2 regions of the Lysinibacillus sp. NPDC056959 genome follow, and region 1 is predicted to be linked to the other one. Evidence: predicted binding sites of a transcription regulator. Region 1 holds the regulator's gene; the other holds the start of a gene.
The links. Region 1 encodes Rex, which represses fermentation and respiration genes when NADH is low (regulators of the CRP and FNR family bind a similar motif). Its sites were predicted from a motif close to TTGTGAAATATTTCACAA; they were not measured.

Region 1 (10,967 bases):
CGAACCCTTGCATAAAACAGACTAGAAAAGACCCTATAGTGCTTGTAGGGGGTAGCATAGAAACCTTACCATTACGTTTCACTACAGTTGATGAAGAGTGATAGAAATAAAGAGCTGGGTAATAAATCTAACAAATAGGGCATTAACTATAAAAATGACGATGATTATCGATTTCTCTCGTGTGAAAAAGATTTGGAGGTGTTACATGAGAAATTATTATTACATAAAACGTCTTAATATAAGCTTGCTCATAGGTGCTGCTGTAATACTAGTAGGCTGTGGAGATCCTATCTTAGATATTGAGGAATCCAATGCGTACCACTGGCAAAAAAATATGAATGAAGCAGAGTTTGAAAAAATAAAAGAAGGTATGACATATATGGAGGTAGTAAAAATTGCAGGGGGAGCAGGAGAAACATTGAAAAAAGATCAATTCCGCTGGAATGATGAAATACTTATGACAAAAGCTTATAATGTACAATTTAAAGATGATAAATTGGTTAAAAAAGAGATTAGTGAGATAAAGGGTAAAAAAAATAAGCACTTCTTTTTATAAGGATGTTGTCTCTTCATTTTGCACATGTTTTAGTAGCGATAGCGATAATTACACCAAGGCATAATTGATTAGTAGTTTCACCTTATCGACCCATCCTATGATGAGCACCAACTTGAGTGAATATCACTTTTATTAATTCGATATACAGTAATTTATATTCTTTTTGTCGACAAGCTGCAACAATTACGCCAAGGTGTAATTGTTTTTTTTTAAAATCCATTGGATGCTTTGAACATTTACGCTTGTTTCGGTAAACTAGAAGTAATGGAGCTAGGAGAGGAAAAAGAGATGATGTATGAAAAAATAATGAATTCACTTGATGATACTGAGCATTTTGCGCTGAAGCTAGCAAGCTTACTAGAAGCCCAGGATACAATTACATTAGAGGGTGATTTGGGCGCAGGCAAGACGACATTTACGAAAGCATTAGCGAAGGGGCTTGGTGTGAAGAGGACAGTCAATAGCCCGACGTTTACGATTGTAAAGCAATATGAGGGGCGTTTACCATTTAATCATTTAGATGTTTATCGTTTAGCAGAAAGCGATGAAGACCTTGGATGGGACGAACTATTTTATGGTGATGCGGTATCAGTTGTCGAGTGGGCTCATTTGATTGAACAGGATTTACCACAGGAGCGCCTTGGAATAGAAATTTACCGAATGGGAGAAAATCAACGACGATTTGTATTAACACCTCTTGGAAAGCGATATGAGGCATTATGTGAGGAGCTAATGAAATGATTTGGTTAGGGATTGAAACAGCGAATGCACCACTTTCTATTGCTGTAATAAGGGACGGTAAAGTGGTCGCAGAGATTGTACAAAATATAAAATTAACGCATTCGGCAGGTGCTATGCCAGCCATTGAAGAAGTGCTAGCAAACGCTGGCATAAAGCCAAGCGAGTTGGATGCGATTGCTGTATCAGAAGGACCTGGTTCTTATACAGGTGTACGAATAGGTGTGACGCTTGCAAAAACATTAGCATGGACATTGAAAAAGCCTTTAGTTGGAATATCTAGCTTAAAGTCATTAGCCGCAAATGCAGCACTATATGATGGATTTATTTGTCCTGTTTTTGATGCGCGAAGAGGCAATGTTTATACGGCCGTTTATAAAGGTCGTGAGCTTGAAACAATTATAGATGATTATCACGATCATATTGATGGCTTATTAGAGCGTTTACAGGCTTTAGAGGCACCGATTTTATTTGTTGGAGTAGATGTAGATATTTTTTGGTATAAAATCGTAGAGGTGTTAGGTGACTATGCTCAACGCATACCGTTTAGTCATGACTTGCCAAGAGCAAGTGAAACAGTTCGATTAGCGACGAAAGTGGAGCTACCAAGTGTGGAGGCTGTTCATCATTTTGTCCCGCAATACAAACGTATTGCAGAGGCGGAGGCGAATTGGCTGAAGGAACAAAAGGAGAAGGCACATGAGTAGTAATGTAATATATCGTAAAATGGTATCTGAAGATGTCCCAGTAGTGTATGAAATTGAGCTTGCTACATTTTCTACGCCATGGACGTTAGACTCTTTTTATTATGAAGTGCATGAAAATCAGTATGCACATTATGTGCTAGCTATAGATGAATTTAATAACATTATCGGTTTTTGTGGCATGTGGATGGTTATAGACGCAGCGCAAATTACGAACGTAGCCGTTATAGATGCTGCTCGCGGTCACGGAATTGGTGAAGGATTAATGCGAGAGGCAATGCGTATTGCGAAAGACCATAGTATGGAAGTCATGAGTTTAGAGGTACGAGTGACAAATACAGTTGCTCAAAATCTTTATCGAAAGCTTGATTTCCAAGACGGTGGCATACGTAAAGGCTATTATACAGATAACGGGGAGGATGCCCTTGTCATGTGGGTGAATTTATGATGGAAGATCGAATTATATTAGCAATAGAATCAAGCTGTGATGAAACAGCAGCAGCGATTATTCGAAATGGCACTGAAATTGTTTCAAATGTGGTTGCATCTCAAATAGAAAGTCATAAACGATTTGGTGGGGTTGTACCTGAAATTGCATCTCGTCATCATGTTGAGCAAATTACAGTGGTTATTGAAGAAGCATTAGCACAGGCAAATATGAAGCCAACTGATTTAGACGCTGTGGCAGTTACTGAAGGTCCTGGTCTTGTAGGTGCATTGTTAATTGGGATTAATGCAGCGAAGGCTTTTGCATTTGCCAATGATTTACCGATAATCGGTGTGCATCATATAGCTGGACATATATATGCTAACGCACTCGTGCAGCCGATGGAATTCCCATTATTAGCACTAGTTGTATCAGGTGGCCATACAGAGCTAGTTTATATGAAAGAACATGGATCTTTTGAAGTCATTGGTGAAACGAGAGATGATGCAGCCGGTGAAGCTTATGATAAGGTTGCACGTGTTTTAGGCTTACCGTATCCAGGTGGTCCACGTATTGACAAGCTAGCACACGAGGGAGATGAGGCTGTAACCTTCCCACGAGTGTGGTTAGAGGAAGATTCTTATGATTTTAGCTTTAGCGGTTTAAAATCAGCAGTTATTAATTATAAGCATAATATGGATCAGCGTGGAGATGAGATTTCTCCGACTGCCGTAGCCAAAGGATTTCAGGATAGCGTAGTTGAAGTGCTAACAGCTAAAACATTACGGGCAGCACGTGAATATAAAGTGAAACAAGTTATTGCAGCTGGAGGTGTAGCGGCAAATAAAGGCTTACGTACATCACTTGAGTCTGTTTTTGCGGAAGAAGGTATCCCGCTGTATGTACCGCCATTAAAGCTGTGTACAGATAATGCCGCTATGATAGGGGCAGCAGCAACACCTATGTTTGAAACGAATATTCGAGGCAATTTATCAATGAACGGTCGCCCTGGAATGGAGTTAAAATCCTGGGTGTAAATGCTTTCACTATAGAGAAAGAGGTTTTTTAGATTTAATTCTAAAACACCTCTTTTTTGCTTTTATGAAAAAAATGTTGAGAAAACAGTGGACATAAGAAAATATAAATCTTATCAGTTGACAAATTTTTCAGAAAATTATCCACAGGCAAGACGAAAATAAAAGAGCGAACATCCGTACTTATGCACAAAATGTTGATAACTTGTGCATAACTTGTGATTATTCAATATATAGTAGCCTGTTTTGCACAGAATCATGTGAATAAAATATTTTTGAATTGTGGACAATGTGGAAAAGTCTGTTGATATGTTGGTATTACTAGTTTTATAGTGTGAATAAAGTTGTGGGCATTTTTTGTCGAAAAATAGCACTTGACCAATATATATGAAAAATGAAGACGAGTAAAGTAAAAAGCCATGTGACAAGGCACATGGCTTTACAATACTACCACTGTAAAGATAGAAGTTCGGTAGGGGATATATTATAAGGTAATATTTTCAAGTTCCTCACTTAGCTCAAGCCATTCCATTTCAAATAACTCGTACTGTTCTTTAGAAGTGGATAATTCATCCTGGAGCTGTGTGATTTTTTCGTGGTCTGTGAAAATCTCAGGATCACAAAGAGCTTCCTCTAAGCGAGCTATTTCAAGATTTTCTTGCTGCATTTTCCCTTCTAGTTCCTCAAGCGTGCGTCTAATTTGACGTTCTCGTTTTTTAGCCTCTTTATCAATTTTAGAGGTAGAGATTTTCTCAGGTACATCAGCTTGCGCTTGAGGTTGAGCAGCAGCCTTCATTTGGGCGATTTCTAGTAACTCTTGTTTTTTCTCAAGAAAATAATCATAGTCACCTAAGTACTCAAAGGAACCATCACCAGACAGTTCGATTACTTTAGTAGCGATTCGATTGATAAAATATCGGTCATGCGATACGAATAAGAGCGTTCCAGGATAATCAATAAGTGCGTTTTCCAGTATCTCTTTACTATCTAAGTCTAAGTGATTGGTAGGCTCATCAAGAATTAAGAGATTTGCCTTTTGCATCATCAACTTAGCTAATGCAAGTCTGGCCTTTTCTCCACCAGATAAAGACGACACGGTTTTATCTACATCAACTCCACTGAATAAGAAGCGGCCTAGCACTGTGCGAATATCCTTTTCATTCATTAAAGGCCATTCATCCCATAGCTCTTTTAAAACACTTTTATTGCTCGATAGCTTTGCCTGCTCTTGATCATAGTAACCAATTTGAACATTTGTACCATAGCGAATCTCTCCAGTGAATGGTAGCAAATCTTTGACAATGGTTTTTAATAAAGTGGATTTACCAACACCATTTGGTCCAACAAGTGCAATGCGATCTTCTCGGAAAGTGCGTAGTGTGATGCCACTTGATATTTTCTTATCGCCATAACCTATCGTTAAGTCATCGATAGATAATACATCGTTACCACTTTGACGTTCAATTGTAAAACCGAAGCTTGCTGACTTTTCATCACCTTCAGGGGAGTCCATCCATTCTGTTCGTTCGAGCATTTTACGACGACTTTGTGCCATTTTTGTAGTAGAAGCACGAGCAATATTTTTTTGAATAAATTCCTCAAGCTTGGCCTTTTCATCTTGCTGACGTTCATATAGCTTCAAATCACGCTCATAATTTTTCGCTTTCTCATCTAAATAGGCACTATAATTGCCTGTATATTTTGTGACGCGATGACGAGATACTTCGTAGACAATGGAAACAACCTGGTCTAAGAAGTAGCGGTCATGGGAAACAATTAGAATAGCCCCTTCATAACCCTTTAAATATGATTCCAACCAAGAAAGGGTTTCAATATCTAAATGGTTAGTAGGTTCATCAAGGATTAATAGGTCAGGCTTACTTAAAAGAAGCTTAGCAAGTGCTAACCGAGTCCGTTGTCCCCCTGATAGTGAGCTAATTGACTTTTGGTAATCCTCAGGATAAAACTGCATACCATGAAGCACGGATCGTGTATCCGATTCATATTGATAGCCACCCGCATCCTTAAAATTATGCTGCAAATGATCGTATTCAGACATTATTTTTGCATATATAGTAGGGTTTTCATAAACAGCTGGGTCGGCCATTTGTTGTTCTAATGATCGTAGCGTTTGTTCTTGGGCAATAAGCGGCTCAAAAATTGTCATCATTTCATCCCAAATCGACAATGTCGAGTTTAAACCAGCATGCTGCTCTAAGTATCCAATTTGTATACCTTTCGGGATAATAATATCGCCAGAGTCATATGACATTTGACCAGCAATAATTTTAAGTAAAGTGGATTTACCCGCACCGTTACGACCTACTAATGCAACTCGGTCACGATGTTGAACTTCTAATTTTACGCCACTTAAAATTTCATCTGCAATGAAGGATTTATATAGTTGATTGACCTGTAAAACAATCATTCTTGACACCTCAATTCTTCCTTAGTGTAATGGATGAGCGATTGGCTTGCAATGTCGATGCTTTACTTATTCCAAGCTGTCATGTAAGATTGAAACGATTTCCCTTTATTTAGTGGCGTAAAAGCGCCATTAAATAAAGGGAAATCCTCTAGTGAATATTATAAATTTAGAAATATAAAGCCTGTATCATAAATAGAACTTGATACATTTTAAGGAGGAAAAAGTTTGAAACAAGAGTTGAAAATTCCACAAGCCACTACGAAAAGACTTCCTCTTTACTATCGTTTTATCCAAAACTTTGCACAAGAAGGCATGGAACGCATTTCGTCGAAGGAACTAAGTGAAGCGATGAAAATTGATTCTGCAACTATTCGCCGAGATTTTTCTTATTTTGGTGCTCTTGGGAAAAAGGGATATGGCTATGATGTGCAGCATCTCTTACAATTTTTTAGCCAAACGCTCGATCAACATGAAGCGACAAAGGTTGCGTTAATTGGTGTAGGGAATTTAGGTAGTGCTTTATTAAAATATAATTTTCAAAAAAACCACAATACTCATATCGTTGTTGCATTTGACTCGAAGGCCCCAAAAGAAGGGAAAATGATTAGCAATATTCCTGTTTTTCACCCTGACTTATTGGAAGAAAAATATGCGGAATATGGAGCGGAGCTTGCAATTTTAACAGTTTCACCACGCTCTGCACAGAAAATGGCTGATAGATTAGCAGTGATGAACGCAAAAGGAATTTTGAACTTTACGCCAGAGCGTATTACTGTACCAGATAAAATGCAACTTTTAACAATTGATTTGTCGGTAGAGTTGCAGGCGCTTATTTATTTAATTCGTAATCAGGAAGAGTGATCATTGTACATAATTTAACTTCTTTCAGCGGGTGTACAAACGCCCGCTGAAAGAAGTTAAAGCCTTAGGACGCAATTAGACCTAGGCATAATTGATAGCATAGCTCACAGTTTCTGTTAAATAGAAGTAAGTATAAAATTGAGAGAATGACGAAAAACTTTCACATATAATTAGTTAGCAAAATGGCGAAATATACGTTAAAATGATGGATATAAAGAGGAGGTGGCTTTAATGGGTGGTATTGGTCCTATGAGCCTCATTATTATCGGAATTGTCGCATTACTAATTTTTGGTCCTAAAAAGTTACCAGAGCTTGGTAAAGCATTTGGTTCAACATTACGTGAATTCAAAAATGCTACTAAAGGTTTAGCCGACGAAGATGATGATGACAAGAAAAAGAAAGAATTAGATAAGTAAGTTAGGATGTTTGAGGAATGAATCCAAGAGATCTAACTGTCATTGAACATATAGAAGAATTAAGAAAACGGCTTTTCATTGTTGCCGTTTTCTTTGTTCTAGCTATGGCTGGCGGCTTCTTTGTTGCAAAGCCGCTTGTTAAATATCTTCAAAGTACTGGAGCGAATTATAATATAGAGCTCCATGCATTTGATGTAGTAACACCACTTGCAATTTATATCCAAGTAGTTTTTTTAATAGCATTTATCCTATCCTCACCGGTATTGATGTATCAATTGTGGGCTTTTATTAGCCCTGGATTAAGGGACGTAGAACGAAAAGCAACTTTAAGCTATATACCGTATTCATTTTTATTGTTTTTAGCAGGGCTGTCTTTTTCATATTTTTTACTATTCCCTTATGTCATAAAGTTTATGATGAATTTATCAAACGATTTAGAAATTCAACAAACAATTGGCATACATGAATATTTTTCGTTTTTATTTAAGCTTACAATACCTTTTGGTTTCCTTTTCCAATTACCGATTGTAGTCTTGTTCTTTTCACGTATTGGGATTTTATCTCCTGAGTTACTAATTCGTATTCGTAAGTATTCATACTTTGGTTTATTTGTATGTGCTGCACTAATCGCGCCACCTGAATTAGCTTCGCACTTAATGGTTTCAGTACCGTTGTTTGTTCTTTATGAAATTAGCATTATGATTTCTCGTATTGGCTATAAGAAATACTTAAAATCAGAGGAAATGCGAATGAAGGAAGAACAAGAAGCTGAGCAAAAACGTCAGATAGAAGAGGCACTTGAACAGCAGAGACGTCAAATCGAAGAACTGAATCAATAATAATAGAAGCTCGATGCTAATTAGTAGCATCGAGCTTTTTTGTCGTGATAGATACAGGTAAATTTAACTTCTTTTCGGCGGGTGTCTAAACACCCGCTGATTTTTATTGCATTTTTTCTAGTTCTTGAAGAAACTTTTGCAATGGTTCTGCATACAATTGTACAAGTGTCACAAAACCGTTCAGCATGACATGGGCGATAATGGACGTCCAAATGCGTTTTGTTTTGTGATATAAGAAGGCAAAGATCAATCCACAAATTGTATAAAGCAAGATATGTGAGAAGTCCATATGAATAAGAGCAAAGAAAATGGCGCTTACTATACCGGCTATCCAGAAATTAGTTGTTTGGACAAGCGATCCGAAAATAACACGACGGAAGACGAACTCTTCTAATATGGGTCCAAAAACAACTATCGCTAATATCGCAATAGGAGCACCTTTTGCAATAGCTACAATATCAGCTGTGTTTTGCGATCCACCTTGGATACCGAATATAGCCATTTCGATCGCTGCGCCAATCATTTGGCCAAAGAAAACTAAGAAGAAACCAATAAATCCCCACATAATGGACAGTGGTATCGTTTCTTTCTTCCCTTTATAAATATCCCAAAACGCTTTATCGCGAGATGTTAGGATTAAGCTTAGAATTAACGCAATGGCAAAGCTAAGTGCAATATACCAGCCTTGCGTAAGCGGAGCAGCTTGCTCGCTAGGTAAACCAGTCGTACTCATAACAAGCTTGTGAAACGGTTTTGCTAGCAATATCCCTGATAAATGCATGACGATATAAATCACTAAAACATAAAGGGCTGTTTTTTTATGCTTATTTATTTTTGTAGAATTGTTCACAGTCAAAATCCTTTCCATTCATTATGCTACCTTTCTATTGTAGAGGAATATGGAAAGAAAACAAAATTTTTCGAAGTTCTGACTTGCAAAAAAAAGTGTGATTGATTATCATAATAATTGTATTAGCACTCGTATGGGTAGAGTGCTAATAGACTTAATCTTATATTTAATTAATAGGAGGTTGTTTCACTTGTTAAGACCACTAGGAGATCGTATTGTAATCGAACTAATCGAGGTAGAAGAAAAATCTGCATTCGGTATTGTACTGCCAGACTCTGCAAAAGAAAAGCCACAAGAAGGTAAAATTGTAGCAGTTGGGACAGGTCGTATATTAGAGAACGGACAACGTGTAGAGCTTGACGTTAAAGTTGACGACCGCATTATTTTCTCTAAATACTCTGGTACAGAAGTTAAATATGAAGGTAATGAATACCTAATTTTACGCGAAAGCGATATTCTTGCAATTATTGAATAAGTTCATACTTTTTTAGTTTATTAAAGTTAATACCTTTAGTCATTGTCACAGATAAACAAATGAATAGGTGACAATGACAGTATGGCGAAATTTTTATAAATATATTGATGAAGCTTAACGAATATTCCATTTCAGGAGGGTAAATTCAAATGGCAAAAGATATTAAATTCTCAGAAGACGCTCGTTCATTAATGCTACAAGGTGTAGATAAATTAGCAAACGCGGTAAAAATTACTCTAGGGCCAAAAGGTCGTAACGTAGTTTTAGAAAAAAAATTCGGTTCACCACTTATTACAAATGATGGTGTAACAATTGCAAAAGAAATCGAGCTAGAAAATCCATACGAAAACATGGGTGCAAAATTAGTAGCAGAAGTTGCTTCTAAAACGAACGAGATCGCTGGTGACGGTACAACAACTGCAACAGTATTAGCTCAAGCTATTATTCGTGAAGGCTTAAAAAACGTAACAGCTGGTGCAAACCCTGTAGGCATTCGTAAAGGGATTGACAAAGCAGTTGTAGCGGCCCTTACAGAATTAAACGCTATTTCTCGTCCAGTAAGCAACAAAGAGGAAATCGCACAGGTTGCGGCTATCTCTGCTGCTGATGATGAAGTAGGGCAATTAATTGCAGAAGCAATGGAACGTGTGGGTAACGACGGAGTTATTACAATTGAAGAATCTAAAGGCTTCACAACTGAGCTTGATGTAGTTGAAGGTATGCAATTCGACCGTGGGTATGCATCACACTACATGGTAACAGATACAGATAAAATGGAAGCTGTATTAGATAATCCATATATTTTAATTACTGATAAAAAAATTACAAACATCCAAGAAGTATTACCATTATTGGAACAAGTGGTACAACAAGGTCGTCCACTGTTAATCATTGCTGAAGATGTTGAAGGGGAAGCTCTTGCAACACTTGTAGTGAACAAGCTTCGTGGTACATTCAATGCTGTAGCGGTTAAAGCGCCAGGATTTGGTGACCGTCGTAAAGCAATGCTAGAAGATATCGCAATTTTAACAGGTGGTCAAGTAATTACAGAAGAATTAGGCTTAGATCTTAAATCAGCTGATATTACATCACTTGGTCGCGCTGCAAAAGTGGTTGTGACAAAAGATAATACAACAATCGTAGAAGGTGTTGGCGGTGCAGATGCAATCGAAGGCCGTATTGGTCAAATCCGTGCTCAGCTTGCTGAAACAACTTCAGAATTCGATAAAGAAAAATTACAAGAACGCCTTGCAAAATTAGCAGGTGGCGTAGCAGTAATCAAAGTTGGTGCTGCAACAGAAACAGAACTAAAAGAACGCAAACTTCGCATTGAAGATGCTCTTAACTCAACTCGTGCAGCAGTTGAAGAAGGTATTGTATCAGGTGGTGGTACTGCACTTCTTAACGTATATGCAGCAGTTGAAAAAGTTGCGGATGCAGAAGAAGGCGACGTAGCAACAGGTGTGAAAATTGTTCTACGTGCTTTAGAAGAGCCAGTACGTCAAATCGCAAACAACGCAGGTCTTGAAGGCTCAATTATTGTGGATCGTCTAAAACGTGAAGCAATCGGTGTAGGTTTCAACGCTGCGACAGGCGAATGGGTAAACATGATTGAAGCGGGCGTAGTAGACCCAGCGA
Region 2 (10,967 bases), on a different contig from region 1:
CAGCAAGCTGCAGCCCAGTTTGACGGTCAGGAATGTCTCCATTAATTGTTAGCAACGTATTTGGTGCGATACGGTCACGTAATTTTTTGATTTCCGGAATTAGCTCCCAATGTGCATCTACTTGGCTCATTTCCTTTCTTGTACGTAAATGAATAGAAAGGTTCGCAATATCCTGTTTTAAAATATGCGTCAGCCACTCCTCCCACTCATTTACCTCTTTAAAGCCAAGTCGTGTCTTCACGCTGACAGGTAGTCCTCCTGCTTTTGCTGCTTGAATAAGCTCTGCCGCAACGTCTGGACGCAAAATAAGGCCACTACCTTTCCCTCTCGATGCTACATTCGGGACAGGACAACCCATATTTATATCGATGCCTTTAAAACCTAGCTCCGCCATACCAATACTCATTTGACGGAAATATTCGGGATTGTCTCCCCAAATATGTGCCACCATTGGCTGTTCATCTTCTGTAAAAATCAAACGGCCTCTCACACTTTTCATGCCCTCTGGATGACAATAGCTATCCGAGTTTGTAAACTCTGTGAAAAATACGTCCGGTTTACCGGCTTCACTTACTACATGACGAAAAACAACATCCGTCACATCTTCCATTGGTGCAAGTACAAAAAATGGTCGTGGTAAATCACGCCAAAAATTATCTATCATTTCAAACTCAATTCCTCTCAATATGGATACAACTTTAAACTCTCGGTCATAAAATATAAAGCCGAATGTTCCACTTCTTTTACACTTATATCATGCTCAATAACTGATTATCAAACACAAATACATATGACATTTATAATTTGTAAAAATCAGCTATGTTTATTTTAACGAAAATCGGTCCTTATAAACAAAAAGCAGATGGCATAGTTTTTTGAACTGAACCCCGAATAGTGGACACTTTATTCCAAAAACATAAAAAAGCAATTCAAGATAACGGTTAATTTATCATAAAGCAATCGAATTATAACCCTTTGATATCAAACCCACGTTCTTGAACTGCCTATTATAATGTTCTGATACCAATTATGAGGTGTATAATTTTAATCACATATATCAAAAGTAACCTCTTCTATTCAAGCATAAGATTCAACCAAAACCCTTCCATGCTTACACAAAAAGGATGGAATATTCACTCCATCCTTTCAGAGTTCTATCATTTACTAATCAATCACCCGAGCAACATCCCTACCACAAGTCTTGCACTTCCCCTTCAATACAGGGGCATATTCTCCCTCTTGTATCGTGTACTTCACAATTGTCGTTACACCACAATTGCCACAAAATACGTTTTTCACGAGCATTTCTCTGATATCTTTCGGGATAGAGAGCCATTTTTTTGCTGCGTCCATTATGATCGCTCCTTTAGAGTTAGTTTCGTAACAACCTCCACATGCGTCGAATGCGGGAACATATCCACAGGTTGAATCTCCTGTGTTTGATAGCCCCCATCCTCCAAAATTCGAAGGTCACGTGCTAGTGTAGCTGGATTACAGGACACATAAACAACACGCTTAGGACGTTGCTCTAAAATCGTCTGAAGAAGCGCCTCATCGCAGCCTTTGCGTGGTGGATCAACTACTAAAACATCCGCTTCTTTGCCTTCCTTATACCAACGTGGAATGACTTCTTCTGCTGGCCCAGCCTCGAAATACGTATTTGTAAACCTATTTAGTGCTGCATTGCGTTTTGCATCTTCAATCGCTTGTGGGACAATTTCTACACCCATAACAGCCTTTGCTTGTTGTGCAAGGAATAATGAAATTGTGCCGATACCACAGTAAGCATCAATTACTCGTTCATCGCCTTGTAAGTTAGCGTAGTCTAATGCTTGTTTGTATAGAACTTCCGTTTGCTCAGGGTTTACTTGATAAAATGAACGGGCTGAAATTTCAAAGCGAACATCGCCAATTGTATCAATAATAACGTCCTTGCCCCACAAATTTACGGTTTCATCACCGAAAATAACGTTCGTTTTGTCGCTATTAACGTTTTGCATAATGGATGTGACATTCGGGACAAGCTTCTGGATTGTCGCAACAGCAGCATCTTTTTGCGGGAATTTTTTCTTTTTAGTTACGAGAACAACCATCACTTCACCAGTTGCTCGTGCCTTACGAACAACTACGTGGCGCAGCATTCCCTCATGCGATAATTCGTTGTATGGTCGAACACCGATTGCCGCCAGTTCCTTTTTCAAACCTGCAAGAATAGCGTCCGCTTCTCCAGTCTGAATTAAGCATTGCTCCATATCCACAATGCTATGAGACTTCGTTTTGTAGAAACCAGCAATTGCTTGTCCTGCTTCATTTGAGGAGAAAGGTATTTGCGCTTTATTACGGTAATGCCAAGGCTCTTCCATGCCCTTCACTGGTAGAACAGGCGCATCAATTTTTCCAATGCGCTGCATGACATTACGCACCATGTTTTCTTTCCATTTTAACTGTCCTTCATAAGACAGGTGCTGTAATTGGCAGCCGCCACATTGTTTAAAATATTCACAAGGCGCATCTACACGATCTGATGATGGTTCGAGAATTTCTACGACCTTTGCAAAGCCATAGTTTTTTAACGTTTTTACAACATGTACTTCCGCCGTTTCACTAGGAAGTGCACCTTGGATAAATAATGGATAGCCATCGACCTTTGCGACGCCATTGCCATCATGTGTTAAATCTTCTATATAAACTGTTACTCGGTCATTCTTTTTCACGGGTGCTGACATTCGTACATCCTCCATTTCAATCTCTTTATTGTAGCATGTTGAGGCGGATGAAAAAAGAACTTGGCTTCATATTAGGCTCAAATGTGGTCGGCTCTCCTTCTAGACTGATCAGGTAAGACAAGCTCTCTTCAAACTGATCACCTTTACATGAGTAGAAAAAAGAGCCGCTATTCGCGACTCTTCCCCTCTTTCCTTACTGTATGGTAATCTCTAGGTGCCCACCAGAAAGCAGCAACTACACCTAGAATGACGACTATAAATGGTGCATAAAAAATCAAAAAACTTGTCATAGTTGTATCCCTCCTATGCGTGATTGTCTTCTTTTCCTGTCACATAATTTTTGTTGAAAAGGAATAATTTCAACAACAAGAACAGTGATGGAATAAGCAGACATAGTCCCAAAACAAACGCAATGACGAGCGCAATCGCCATTTGTGTACTAGTAAAGCTATCGTAAATTGTTAAATACGGATACAGTAAATATGGATATTGGGCAATTCCATATGCAAAGAATGCCACTGCAAATTGGGCAATCAATAAACTAACCGCAAGACCGTAATTTTTTCGCATCCATATTAACACTACAGTAATAATAAACAGCACGGCAGATATGGCAAACATCCACCATAAATTAACCATGTTATTGTAACTTTCAGGGTTAATGAATTTCATTTCGTACATAATGCCGAGCGCACTCACCATTAACGGTATTGCCCAAGCAAGTGCGTAATTTCGCATTAAATTTGTAGCTTCTCGATCCTTTGCTTTATGTGCATACCAAGTTAAAAACACGGCTGAAATATAAAGTACCGCTGCAATGCTCAACACGACAATACTCCAAGCAAACGGGCTCGTATACAACGTCCAAAAATTCAAGACTGGTTGCCCGTCAACAAGATCAACATAGCCACCAGCAGCAATCGCGAATACAACAGAGAGTGAGGCTGGAATGAGTAATCCTGTTATACCATACGTCAACGTGTAACCAATATGCCCACGTGCGCCATATGATTCAAATGCATAGTAGGAACCTCGTATTGCAAGAAGCACTAGCGAAATACTAACTGGAACAAGTAAAATCGTTCCATAATAGAAAGCTGTTTGTGGGAAAAATCCAACAATCCCCACAAAGAAGAATACTAAAAAGACATTGGTTACTTCCCAAACAGGTGATAAATAACGTTTAATAATATTCGTTAATATATGATTTTTTCCGATGAGTAGGCTGTAGGCATTAAAAAAGCCTGCACCAAAATCGATTGAAGCTACAATGACATAACCAAATAGGAAAATCCATAAAACTGAAATACCTAAAATCTCTAATGTCATAAGATGTCACCGCCTTTTTCATCATGGCGATCTTCTATTTCACGCTCAATTGGATTCTTTTTGAACATACGGACTAAAACTACAATACTTCCTATTCCCAATACAATATACACACCTGCAAACAATACCAGCATTAAATCCACATGGTTACTCGTTGTGGCTCCTTCTGGTGTTCGCATTAATCCACGTAATATCCAAGGCTGTCGTCCCACTTCTGCAAGCCACCATCCTGCTTCAATTGCAATAATGGAAAGTGGTCCACCTGCAACAACAATCCTTCTAAACCAACGGCTATGAATAAACTGCCAATCACGTGCTTTCCCGGTCACATAAAGCAGTGAAACGAGTGCCATGAACATGCCAATAAACACCATGAGATCAAAAAGGTAATGAATATACAGTGGTGGTCGATCTTCTTTTGCAAATTGATCTAAACCAATTACCTCTGCATTTGGATTATTATGTGCTAAAACACTCAAAGCATAAGGTACTTTAATAGCATATTTTACTTCTTCACCATCTAATACACCCAATAGTATAAGAGAGGCTTTATCTTCCGTTTCAAAGTGCCACTCAGCTGCAGCTAATTTTTCTGGTTGATATTCAGCTAAATATTTCCCTGAAAAGTCTCCAATAATCGCTGCTGCAATAGAGAAAATCAGACCAATCTTCATAAGTAGGTATAAAGATTTTTTATGGTATACATGCTTTGAACCTCTAAGTAAACGGTATCCTGCAATGGATGCTAACACAAATGCGGCCGTCATGTAGGCTGTAACGAGTACATGTGCCACCTTTGTCGGCATCGCTGGATTAAACATCGCTAAAAAAGGTTGAATATTTACAAGCTGTCCGTCTACAATGTCAAATCCTTGTGGTGCATTCATAAACGCATTGACAATTGTAATAAACACAGCTGACATTGATGCACCGACAGCTACCGGAATTAATAGTAGCATATGCTTTTTCTGACTATCGAAGCGATCCCAAGTATATAAGTAGATGCCTAGGAAGATGGCTTCAAAGAAAAATGCAAACGTTTCCAAGAAAAGTGGTAATGCAATCGTTTGGCCAGCAAGTTGCATAAAATTCGGCCATAGTAAAGACAACTGTAAGCCAATTGCTGTCCCTGTTACAACTCCGACGGCAACTGTAATAACAAAGCCGCGCGCCCAACGTCTTGCCATTAAAATATAGTGCTCATCATTCTTTTTATACCCAGTCCATTGTGCGATCATAATCATTAATGGGACACCAACACCAATCGTTGCATAAATAATATGGAACGATAAAGTTAGCTCCGTTAATGCTCTACTCCAAAAGACTGCTGATTCATTCACCATTTCATTGCCCCCCTAACCTCCAAATATTCTTCCTAGTATGGAAAGTAGCATGATAATTGCAACACCAAAGCTTAGCCAAATAAGCTTTCTTTCCTGTGACTTATACAACGGCAACACTTCCTTTCCCTTATCCATACCCCCATTTTCCACTATTGCAACGAAAAAAACCTTAATAATGGACCGGATTTTCGGCCTATTATTAAGGTTTCAAATTTTGTTCAAGTATTATACTCACATTTGCCAAACATTTTTCTTAATTCATTCACAATACCATTTAAAGGATAATAATGTTCATATATATGGATTTTAACCCATTAATATGAATCATCACCAAAACGTGTGGTTGATTTCCGTTCCGACTTGGCGCTTTATAGCTGCCGCTTCGCTTTCGCGAAGAGCTTCCTGAGGGCGTCCACCCGTAACGAAGATCAACTTATTTACATAGTAAACGTTTTATCAAAAGTTACTCACAACTTTAAGTGATGAACCATTAATCTCCACAAAAATAAACAGGACTATACCTAAAATTAAGCAGAGTCCTTTTTATGTTTATTGGATACGGTCTTCCTCACGCATATCTGCTAGTGGAACAAAAATTTCAATATGACGCTTTAAGTTTTCAAATGTTGCAGGCGCGTCCCCACCATACTCACCATCTAGGTTTAAATGAATTTCATCTTCAGTAGATACTTTGACGACACTTGCCTTTTTATAAATTACACGATCATCATTTAAATGCTCGCCTCTTAATGCCATCGCAGCAAGCTGAATAAATTCAGGCAGGTTTACTTTTTTCAATACGATTAAAGTAAAGTAGCCATCATTAATACTTGCGTCTGGTGCAAGTTTTTCAAAGCCTCCCACCGAATTTGTTAAACCACATAAAAACATCATAGCATCCCCATCAAACACTTCGCCATCGTATTCAATACGCATGTGAGAAGCTTTAATCGATGGGATCATTTCCACTGCTTTTAAGTAATAAGCTAACTGTCCTAGCATTGTTTTCATTTTACTTGGCACTTCATAAGTTAATTCTGTAATACGTCCGCCAGCAGCAATATTGATGAAATAGCGTTCCCCATTTAATAAACCAACATCTACTGGTAACGATTCCCCTTTAATAATAATGTCAACGGCAGCTTCAATATTTCGAGGAATGTGCACAGCACGGGCAAAGTCATTCGTTGTGCCCATCGGAATTAGACCTACTTTCGGCCGGTTCTCAAATGGACTTACACCTGCAACAACTTCGTTTAATGTGCCATCTCCACCAACTGCAATAATTATATCAAAGCCACGTTCTACTGCATTTTTTGCAGCAATGGTCGCATCGCCTTCACAGGTTGTTGCGTGACAAGATGTCTCATAGCCTGCTACCTCTAATTTTGCCAATACTTCTGGTAGATGCTTTTTAAACACTTCACGCCCAGATGTAGGATTATAAATGATTCTTGCTCGTTTCATAACATACCTTCCTGCTTCATAAGATTCTATTTCTTCCAACGAATTATTCTTTTAAATGTTGCATTGAAGTCAACAATAGCAAGGCATGTCCTCATTTTTCTGACATGCAGCCTTGTGATTTACAATTATTGCAATGCAGCTTTTACTTGCTTTTTAAAATCCTCGTAAACATATGTCCAATATGATTTATTCGTCATATTCTCTTCACGAATTTCTGCATATAGCGCTTTTTGTGCATCTTCAAATGTAGGATCTTCTTTATCAGGCAAAGTAGCTCGTTTACTAACTACTAGTTCCTGTAATTCTGGTGCTCGTGGTCCCCATTTTCCAACGACCTGACCAGCATCATCTAATAAAATATAAACTGGAATTGCACGGCCACCGTTTGTTAAATAACGATCAATCAAATCTGTATCCGCATCACGTAATACTGCGCGCATGTCTAGTTCTGCTGCCTCTGCAACTCGGCGAATGATTGGATTGTTTAACATCGCGTCCCCGCACCAGTCCTCAGTAATTGTTAATATTTTTGGTTGCTTATTCTTCAATAGTTCGATAAAGCCATCGTTTAATGACACTTCGAAACCATCATAAATACGGAAGCTTTCCTCTTTTAACGTCGTCATATGATCCATATATTGTTGAATTGAAATCGCATCATTGAAATATTGTTGTTCAGTTTTCATTGATAGACCTCCTTAAGTTTTTATCATGTTCTATTCTATATTTTGCTATGAATACTCCATTTAGACAACTATAAAGTGCTAATTTGGTATTTTTTAGTCTTAATACGATAAAATTAGATTAGATTATCACCATAATGTGTGGTTGATTTCCGTTCCGGCTGGGCGCTTTGTTGCTGTAGCTTCGCTTTCGCACAGTTAAAACATTTGCCGTTGACGCTTCGCTTTCGCGCAGAGCAGAGCTTCCTGGGGGCGTCCGATGAGCCACTTTGGCTAACAGATGTCTTTTTGCGCGAAAGCGTAGTGCTAACGTAACGACAGCGGCATGATGTTGGTTACGAAGGCGTTATCACAGGATGTGATGCTATTAGCCTTCGTTCCCCTATTTGCTCGCTCCAGAGTCTCGGGCCAACAGATGTCTTTTGCGCGAAAGCATGAGTGCAACGTAGCGGCAGCAACGTGTTTTTGTCTGTGCGAAAGCGAAGCGACAGCAACACAGCACGATGTTGGTCACGAAGGCGTTATCACAGGATGTGATGCTATTAGCCTTCGTTCCTCTATTGCTAATCCCCAAGGAGTCGCCCAGCCTCCACTCCAATCAACTTATTTACATAGTAGACGTTTTAACAAAAGTCATCCACAACTTTTGGTGATGAACCATAAAATTAAGTTCAATGAGCCGTTTTTTAAAATAACTCTGCATCGGAAAGGTCATATGTAACCTTTCTAAGCTACTACCTGTTGATACTTTATGGTAATGAGCATTTTATCTTGGTATAGATGCCCCTAAAGATTCTTTAGTATGTATTAATTTTTAAATATAAAAGGCCAAGAAAGCAAATTTACTTTCTTGACCTTCCATTGCAATTGCAATTAACGTTTTGCAATTTCTTGTTGTAATAATTTATTGACCATAGGTGGGTTCGCTTGACCTTTAGTTGCTTTCATAATTTGACCAACTAAGAAGCCGATAGCGCGATCCTTACCGTTTTTGAAGTCTTCGATCGATTGTGCATTGTTGTCTAGAACTTCTGTAACGATAGCAAGTAATGCACCTTCATCAGAAATTTGAACTAAACCTTTTGCTTTAACGATTTCTCCTGCAGAACCGCCATTTTCTACTAATTCAGCAAATACCTTTTTACCGATTTTAGAAGAAATTGTACCGTCAGTGATTAGTTTCACCATTTCCGCAAGGTTTTCTGGCGTTAATGCAGTATCTTTAAGGTCTTTTTGTTCTGCATTTAAGTATGCAGAAACATCACCCATAAGCCAGTTTGCTGAAAGTTTTGCATCCGCATCTTTAGCTACCATCGCCTCGAAGAAGTCTGAGATTTCTTTTGAAATAACAAGAACTCCTGCGTCGTATGGCGTTAAGCCTAATTCTTCAACATAGCGTTTTTTACGAGCATCTGGAAGTTCTGGAATTTCTGCTTTTACTCGTTCTAACCATTCATCATCGATTGATAGACGAACTAGATCTGGCTCTGGGAAGTAACGATAATCGTCTGTTCCTTCTTTAACACGCATAAGAATTGTTTTACCTGTTTTTTCATCGAAGCGGCGAGTCTCTTGCTCAATTACCCCACCTGAAAGAAGGACATCAGCTTGGCGTAATTCCTCGTGCTCTAAACCACGGCGAACATAGTTGAAAGAGTTAAGGTTTTTAAGCTCTGTCTTTGTACCAAATTCTTCTTGACCATATGGACGAATTGAAATGTTGGCGTCACAACGAAGTGAACCTTCTTCCATTTTACAGTCCGATACATCTGAATATTGGATGATTGATTTTATTTTTTCAAGATACGCATACGCTTCATTTGGTGTGCGAATATCTGGCTCAGAAACGATTTCTACAAGTGGTGTACCTTGACGGTTAAAGTCAACTAAAGAGTGGTCGCCACTGTGAGACAGTTTACCAGCATCTTCTTCCATATGAAGACGTGTAATACCAATACGTTTTGTATAACCATCTACTTCGATATCAACCCAGCCGTTTTTACCGATTGGTTTATCGAATTGAGAAATTTGATAAGCTTTCGGATTATCTGGATAGAAGTAGTTTTTACGGTCAAATTTTGTTTCTTGTTCGATTTCCATGTTTAGTGCAAGTGCTGCACGCATTGCGAAATCTACAACATTTTTATTAAGTACAGGTAGGACACCAGGATAGCCTAGGTCGATAACTGTAGTATTTGTATTTGGTTCAGCACCGAAGTGAGCTGGTGCTGGTGAGAAGATTTTTGAGTTCGTCTTTAACTCAACGTGTACTTCTAAACCAATGACTGTTTCAAAGTTCATGTTATTTTCCCTCCCAAATTTGAGGAACTTGTTTATGGAACTCCGTTGCTTGTTCAAAAGCATGAGCTACACGGTAAATTGTTGCTTCATCGAAATATTTACCGATAATTTGTAAGCCTAGTGGTAGACCATTTTCAATACCACATGGGATTGAGATGGCTGGTACACCAGCTAAGTTCATAGGAATCGTTAAAATATCATTTGCATACATCGTCATTGGATCATCAACGTTTTCACCAATTTTAAATGCTGGTGTAGGAGAAGTTGGTCCAATGATTACGTCAAAGTCTTCGAATACTTTGTCGTAGTCTGCTTTGATAAGTGTACGTGCTTGTTGAGCTTTTTTGTAGTAAGCATCATACGTACCTGCACTTAGCGAGTAAGTACCCAGCATGATACGACGTTTTACTTCATCGCCAAAGCCTTGTGCACGTGTTTCTTTATAAAGGTCCATCAAATTATTAACGTTTTCTGCACGGAAACCATAACGGATACCGTCAAAACGAGAAAGGTTAGAAGACGCTTCAGAAGAAGACAGAATATAGTAAGCTGCAAGTGCATATTTCGAGTGAGGAAGCGATACTTCTTCTACTGTAGCACCTAAGCCTTTTAATACTTCTAATGCATCAAGCACTGATTGACGTGCTGCTTCGCCAACACCTTCACCAAGGAATTCTTTTGGCACAGCGATACGTAATCCTTTTACGTCACCAGTAAGTGCTGCTGCGTAGTTTGGTACTTCTACGTCTGCAGAAGTTGAATCGTTAGCATCTAATCCTGCGATTGCTTCAAGTAAAAGGGCATTGTCTTCAACATTACGTGTAATTGGTCCGATTTGATCTAAAGAAGATGCAAATGCAACTAGACCAAAACGAGATACACGGCCATATGTAGGCTTCATCCCTACAACACCGCAATAAGCAGCTGGTTGACGGATTGAACCACCTGTATCAGAACCAAGTGAGAATGGTACTTCACCTGCTGCTACTGCTGCTGCAGACGCACCTGAAGATCCACCTGGTACGTGGTTTAAGTTCCATGGATTTTTTGTTGTTTTATAGTATGAGTTTTCATTTGAAGAACCCATTGCAAACTCGTCCATGTTTAATTTACCGATA

Region 2: ACFTQ7_RS15165 (cytochrome ubiquinol oxidase subunit I) is a predicted target of Rex. The motif match lies at 5,649-5,666, and genes of this name have one in related genera.

What each region holds. Positions count from the first base shown of each region.
Region 1 covers NZ_JBHURE010000021.1:73,704-84,670, reverse strand. Annotated here, with positions in the region: gene ACFTQ7_RS19425 (hypothetical protein) at 206-556, shown strand; gene tsaE (tRNA (adenosine(37)-N6)-threonylcarbamoyltransferase complex ATPase subunit type 1 TsaE) at 848-1,297, shown strand; gene tsaB (tRNA (adenosine(37)-N6)-threonylcarbamoyltransferase complex dimerization subunit type 1 TsaB) at 1,294-2,001, shown strand; gene rimI (ribosomal protein S18-alanine N-acetyltransferase) at 1,994-2,446, shown strand; gene tsaD (tRNA (adenosine(37)-N6)-threonylcarbamoyltransferase complex transferase subunit TsaD) at 2,443-3,462, shown strand; gene abc-f (ribosomal protection-like ABC-F family protein) at 3,944-5,887, opposite strand; gene ACFTQ7_RS19395 (redox-sensing transcriptional repressor Rex) at 6,113-6,748, shown strand; gene ACFTQ7_RS19390 (twin-arginine translocase TatA/TatE family subunit) at 6,980-7,165, shown strand; gene tatC (twin-arginine translocase subunit TatC) at 7,183-8,004, shown strand; gene ACFTQ7_RS19380 (CPBP family intramembrane glutamic endopeptidase) at 8,108-8,872, opposite strand; gene groES (co-chaperone GroES) at 9,045-9,329, shown strand; gene groL (chaperonin GroEL) at 9,479-10,967, shown strand, end outside.
Region 2 covers NZ_JBHURE010000013.1:28,068-39,034, reverse strand. Annotated here, with positions in the region: gene ACFTQ7_RS15190 (tRNA dihydrouridine synthase) at 1-664, opposite strand, end outside; gene ACFTQ7_RS15185 (hypothetical protein) at 1,165-1,353, opposite strand; gene rlmD (23S rRNA (uracil(1939)-C(5))-methyltransferase RlmD) at 1,353-2,726, opposite strand; gene cydS (cytochrome bd oxidase small subunit CydS family protein) at 2,894-3,016, opposite strand; gene ACFTQ7_RS15170 (cytochrome d ubiquinol oxidase subunit II) at 3,030-4,055, opposite strand; gene ACFTQ7_RS15165 (cytochrome ubiquinol oxidase subunit I) at 4,052-5,398, opposite strand; gene ACFTQ7_RS15160 (diacylglycerol kinase) at 5,948-6,865, opposite strand; gene ACFTQ7_RS15155 (thioredoxin family protein) at 6,991-7,551, opposite strand; gene gatB (Asp-tRNA(Asn)/Glu-tRNA(Gln) amidotransferase subunit GatB) at 8,422-9,849, opposite strand; gene gatA (Asp-tRNA(Asn)/Glu-tRNA(Gln) amidotransferase subunit GatA) at 9,851-10,967, opposite strand, start outside.